Regions from separate parts of the Vibrio sp. 11986-1-5 genome, predicted to be linked through region 2. Evidence: riboswitches for the same ligand, from Rfam matches in the RefSeq annotation. Region 2 holds a riboswitch; the other holds the start of a gene.
What was found. A riboswitch is a leader RNA that binds a small molecule or an ion and turns the genes downstream of it on or off. The one in region 2 is predicted to bind lysine.
Positions count from the first base shown of each region.

Region 1: another riboswitch for lysine. It lies ahead of AACS00_RS05215 (Na+/H+ antiporter NhaC family protein); the one in region 2 lies ahead of lysC (lysine-sensitive aspartokinase 3).

Region 1 covers NZ_CAWNVW010000011.1:489,874-493,090, forward strand. Annotated here, with positions in the region: gene AACS00_RS05205 (inosine/guanosine kinase) at 1-453, shown strand, start outside; gene AACS00_RS05210 (H-NS family histone-like protein) at 653-1,066, opposite strand; lysine riboswitch at 1,528-1,754, shown strand; gene AACS00_RS05215 (Na+/H+ antiporter NhaC family protein) at 1,869-3,217, shown strand, end outside.
Region 2 covers NZ_CAWNVW010000002.1:113,102-116,318, forward strand. Annotated here, with positions in the region: gene AACS00_RS01120 (pyridoxal-phosphate-dependent aminotransferase family protein) at 1-792, opposite strand, end outside; lysine riboswitch at 1,014-1,190, shown strand; gene lysC (lysine-sensitive aspartokinase 3) at 1,301-2,650, shown strand; gene metH (methionine synthase) at 2,704-3,217, opposite strand, start outside.

The DNA.
Region 1 (3,217 bases), on a different contig from region 2:
GCTGGTCCAGTGGGTTTATTTATGGCTGGTTATACAGAGGATTCAGCGAAACGTGAAACTTCTCTCCCTTTATTACCAGGCTCCATTGCTGAATTTAACCGTTATGAGTTTAGTCGACCAACCAGCCGTCTTGGTTGTGAAAATCCTATCCGAGTTTATTCGCATATTTCGCCATATATGGGCGGCCCTGAAAAAATTAAAAATACCAATGGTGCTGGCGATGCTGCACTGTCGGCTTTATTACACGATATGGCTGCGAATAAGTACCATAAAGAAAACGTACCTAATTCTAGCAAGCACCAGTATCCATTTTTAACGTACTCTTCTTTCTCTCAGGTATGTAAATATTCTAATCGAGCCAGTTATGAGGTATTAGTACAACATTCACCCCGTCTATCTCGTGGATTACCTGAGCGAGAAGACAGTTTAGAAGAAGCCTACTGGGAACGATAAAAACAGTGAACATACAGCGGCTGATTATTTGATGCGCACAATAATAAAGGCTCCTAATCGGAGCCTTTATTGAATAACAGATAAACCTCTCTTGTTAACGGAATGCTCATTAATCGAGCGTGATACCTCAAGGTTGATTGATGCGGTAAGTATCGAATAAATACCGAGCCGTTAATTAAGTAGAGAGGAAATAAAAGAGTTAAATAGCAAACTCTTCTAATGATTTACCTTCATCCAACGCTTTTTGGATCGCTAAAGGTGTACGGCCTTGGCCTGTCCAGGTTTTTTCTACGCCATTGTCCATATATTTGTACTTGGCTGGGCGTGGTGCACGTTTGCCTTGTTTGCTTTTTGCTTTAGTTTTGGTTTCGCCAGCAAGAGCAGAAATTAAAGCACTCACATCGATACCTTCTTTAGCTATTTGCTCAGCAATTGCTGAGAGCTTAGCTTCTTGTTCTGCCAGTGCTGCTTTTTCTTGTTCTTCAAGCTCTTTACGCTCTTGAACGACAGTCGTTAATTTATCAAGTGCTTCTTCAAGTTGTTCTAGAGTTAAATCACGAGCATATGCACGTAGGCTACGAATATTTAATAGCGTTTTAGTTAGTTCAGACATTACTGTTTCCTGTGAGATTAAAATGGTTTACCAGTTGATATTAAACCTAGTTATTTATTCTAGCAATATTGGAATGTGATAATAACACGAATATTGCGTAAAAAAAGATTAACAAACCGAAGATTAATATTATTCGTTTATAGGATAGCCCATAAATATGACCATATTTGAACATTACGTTAAACATAAGCGCAGTTTTTTCAAGCTTACCGACTATGTTTAGTGATATTCATTGCATAATCATCCTGCAGCTATCAACGTTCGTCGGTGTTAATTTTAAAATCGGGCTGATTTAGCCATGAAATAATCCATTTATTGCGAAACGGACACATGAGTGCAACTTATAGAGCATCGAAAGGAATTAAACTTCACTATGGGTTGCATTGACAAAGATGATAAGTACAATGCGATGACCTAATGCGAGAGTCATGGGTTACTTAAGAGAGTTAAGTAAGTTGATTTCTCGATGTAGAGGTGCGGTATTGAAAAGTAACTAGGATTGGGGTGATGCCAATGAATCCAAGTGAAAGGCCTTACCGCCGAAGTAAGTCGTCGATCAACACGGCTTGCTGGGGTTGTTATCGAATAGGGACAACACTGCCATAGTCTAAGTATCGTATACGTTGGAGAGCATAATCCAAGTAAAGCTCGGTACTGTGTTGTTAAACTATGGAGCGCTACTGTAGGGTTGGGTGAAGTGTTCGCTTCCCTTTCGCTTAGTTCAACATAAGCTGTGATGACGAGTGTCGTCCAGTTTGTCTGCAGTAGATCTCTTGCCATTTATTATTGGTTTTTGAAGATCATGAATGTAATTGATTTTGCTTCCTCGCCTTTGTCTTTGTTACCCCCGCTGGTGGCATTGGGCTTAGCAATTATTACCCGCCGAGTACTGTTGTCTCTTGGTGTTGGTATCTTAATTGGCGCTTTACTGCTGGCTAACTATTCAGTCACTGACGCGTTTTCTTATACCAGTGGTCAAGTATTCAGTGTGTTTATTGCTGATGGTGGTATCAATACTTGGAACATGAGTATTGTTGGCTTTTTATTATTGTTAGGCATGATGACCGCACTGCTTACCTTATCCGGTGGTACTCGTGCATTTGCCGAGTGGGCGCAAGTTCGCGTAAAAAGCAAACGCGGTGCTAAATTACTCGCTGCTTTTCTGGGAGTGTTTATTTTTGTTGATGACTATTTTAATAGTTTAGCCGTCGGCTCAATTTCAAGACCAGTCACGGATCGTTTTTATGTATCACGTGCCAAACTGGCTTATATCTTAGACTCTACTGCCGCACCCATGTGCGTTGTCATGCCTGCTTCTAGCTGGGGCGCGTATATAATGACGATTATTGGCGGTATTTTGGTTTCTCATGGTATTACCGATTATTCACCTCTAGGGGCTTATTTACGCCTTGTTCCGATGAACTTTTACGCGATTTTTGCCCTGCTTATGGTCTTTGCCGTCGTATGGTTCCAAATGGATATTGGCCCGATGCGTCGTCATGAAATTAATGCATCGCAAGGTCGAGGTTTTGATAACGATCAAGATAATGATAGCCCCGTTGCTCATCAGTTGAATGAAGAGCTTGATATTCCAGAAGGTCAGAACGGTAAAGTATTGGATCTGGTCTTGCCGATTGTTCTGCTGATTATCGCTACCATTGGTGCCATGCTGTTTACTGGTGGCCAAGCTTTATCTGGTGAGGGGATTGATTTTAGTATTCTCGGTGCATTTGAAAATACTGATGTAGGCACCTCATTAGTTTATGGTGGCTCCACGGGATTATTGGCGGCATTAGTAACGGTATTCAAACAAAAAATGCCATTACGTGACACACTAATGACGATGTGGATTGGTGCTCGTTCCATGTTTGGTGCCATTTTGATCCTTATCTTTGCTTGGACAATCGGTTCCGTCATCGGTGATATGAAAACAGGGGCTTACCTATCTTCATTAGTACAAGGTAATATCAATCCGCATTGGTTACCGGTGATCTTATTTTTATTATCCGGTGTGATGGCATTTTCAACCGGAACGTCATGGGGTACTTTTGGCATCATGTTACCCATTGCAGGCGATATGGCGGCAGCGACCGAGATCGCCTTAATGCTACCGATGCTGAGTGCGGTATTGGCCGGAGCGGTGTTTGGTGA
Region 2 (3,217 bases):
CAATGCTTCATGTAAAGCGTATAAACTATTGACGGGGGCCGTATGATGATAGCTACGTTTGCTCGCTCCACTCCAATACCCAAGGACTAAGCTTTGATCAAGAAACCAACTTTGAGGTGCTGTAGTACGTGCATGTATTTTATCAATCGCAGCGGGAGAAAAAGTTAATGGTGATAAACCTGGCACACAAGATAGGCATTTCTGACTTCCAGAATACACCGCATCCAGTTGCCACTCATCGACCAATAGCGGTACACCACCCAGTGATGTAACTGCATCAACAATTGTCAACATGCCGTATTGCTTGGCTAACTGGCCGAGAGATTGTGCATCACTACAAGCCCCTGTTGACGTCTCTGCATGCACAAAAGCCAAAATTTTTGCATCGCTGTGCGCTGCTAACGTGGCAGCGACTTTATCAACTGAAACTGGCTTCCCCCACTCATCATCAATCACAATCACTTGTGCGCCACAACGAACGGCATTTTCACGCATTCGTTCACCAAACACACCATTACGACAGACAATCACTTTATCGCCGGGCTCAACTAAATTAACGAAACAAGCTTCCATGCCCGCACTACCCGGTGCTGATACCGCAATGGTAAATTCGTTGTTAGTTTGAAAGGCGTATTGTAATAACTGCTTTAGTTCATCCATCATGGCGATAAATAATGGGTCAAGATGACCAACGGTTGGTCGACTCAACGCTTGTAATACTTGCGGGGCAATATCTGAAGGACCTGGTCCCATCAATATCCGACGAGGTGGAATAAAACTGCTAATAGCCATGGTTGCTCCTTGCTGTTTCGATGGCGAGAGTGGTTGAGGTTAATGCAAATTATCTCGTATCACAATGCGACCGAAGTCTAGTGATCGAACCATATTCACATTCTGATCATTTTTATTTGCATTAGTGACAACATTTGCAATTGACATTAATGCAACAAAACCGTTCAATGAATGCGCTATCTATATCAAACAGACCAACAAAGTACATTAAGTCTCGAAGGTATAGCAGAAGAGGAGCACTGCCCAGGCAGATCATTTGTGGAGCCTCAACTCCAATACAAACGATCCATGGGGAGCAGTGCCGAGGTAAAACAAAGGTGAGGCTTTGATTTACCGGTTGCATGGGCTGAATCCCTGTGACTGTCACCAGACGAAACTGGTGAAGAGCTTCTGAGGACATCGATTAACCGTTATCCCTCTTTATTTGCTCTCAGTTCACACTCTTCAAAACATTGGACGTTGGATTACCAACCATTTTTCATTTATAGGAAGTCTTGGGAGACATGCTGTGAACGCATTCAATGTCGCTAAATTTGGCGGAACAAGTGTTGCTAATTTTCAAGCGATGAGCTGCAGTGCAGCGATCATCGAAAATAATCCCACCACTAAATTGGTGGTGATCAGTGCCTGTTCAGGAGTGACCAATCTGCTGGTTGAATTGGCAAACGGAGTACAAGATAGCCAACAGCGCGCGATGATTATTCAACAATTAGCGGATATTCACTACGCTATTATTGAGTCTTTAAGCGCTCCGCAAAAGGTCAGTACTGAGATAGATGTCATCTTAGAGACCGTTCGCCGAGCAGCGGATGCCGCCGCATTTGAAGTCAGCAAAAAATTGACTGATCATCTTGTCGCTTGCGGGGAGTTAATGTCCACTTATTTACTCACTCAAATCCTTTGTGAGCGTGGTGTCGATGCCGTGCGCTTTGACGTTCGTCAAGTGATGCGTACTGATGATCATTATGGTCGAGCCGAACCACAGCTAGCCGAGTTACAAGCTTTAGTGACCGAAAAATTACAGCCACTCTGCCAACAACACGTTGTCGTCACTCAAGGTTTCATTGGTGCCGACCAAGATGGAAATACCACCACCCTTGGTCGAGGAGGCAGTGATTATTCCGCAGCGTTAATCGCCGAAGCAATGCAAGCGTGCGGCCTAGAAATTTGGACCGATGTACCGGGAATGTATACTACCGATCCTCGGATTGTCGCCAAAGCGGCTCCGATTGCTGAAATTAGTTTTAGTGAAGCATCAGAAATGGCCAATTTTGGTGCTAAAATTCTTCACCCTTCAACTCTAGTACCTGCGATTCGTCATGGTATTCCTGTCTTTGTGGGCTCGTCCAAAGCACCACAAAAGGGAGGCACTTGGATCCGCCAACAGGTCGACAGTACCCCACTATTTCGAGCCCTCGCACTACGCTGTAATCAAACGATGGTCACTTTGCGCAGTGCGAATATGTTCCATACTTATGGTTTTTTAGCCAAAGTATTTGAAATATTAGCCAAACATAAAATTTCTGTAGATCTGATCACGACTTCAGAAATTAGTGTATCGCTAACCTTAGATAAAACCGATACATCAGGCGGCAACCCTGAATTACCACAACACGTTCGCCAAGAGTTAGAGGCTTTATGTACGGTAGAAGTCGAACACGATCTCTGCTTAGTCGCGCTGATTGGTAACAAAATGAAAGATAGGCCCGGTTATGCCAAACGAGTCTTTAGTGTGTTAGATGAATTTAATCTACGAATGATTTGTTATGGCGCCAGCGCCCATAATCTCTGCTTTTTAGTCAATAGCCACGTTGCTAAATCGGTCATTCAAAAGCTGCATCAAGAGTTATTTGAATAACACTAAACTCAAACAGGCAGGTCGTCATGATGCGACCTGCCGAGCTTGGAGTGTTAACCGTTAATATTGGGGCCAAGCCACTTTTCGGCGGTTAATTTATCCCAGCCTTTACGCTCAGCATAACTTTGAACTTGATCTTCTTGGATCTGAGCTATGGCAAAATAACGTGAATCTGGATGAGAAAAATACCATCCCGAGACCGATGATCCCGGCCACATCGCGTAACTACTGGTTAACGACATGCCTATATTTTCTTCAACCGATAGCAATTGCCATAGCGTGCCTTTTTCAGTGTGCTCAGGACAAGCCGGATAACCGGGTGCCGGGCGAATCCCCTGATACTTTTCGCGGATCAAATCATCACAGGTAAGCTCTTCTTCACTCGCATAGCCCCAAATGTCTTTACGCATCTGCTGATGTAAATACTCAGCAAAAGCTTCCGCTAAACGATCCGCCACCGCTTGAATCATGATCGCATTATAATCATCCCCTTGGGCTTTATAAGCATCAGCCAGCTCCCTTTCCCCAATGCCTCCAGTGACAGCAAAAGCGCCGATCCAATCTTGT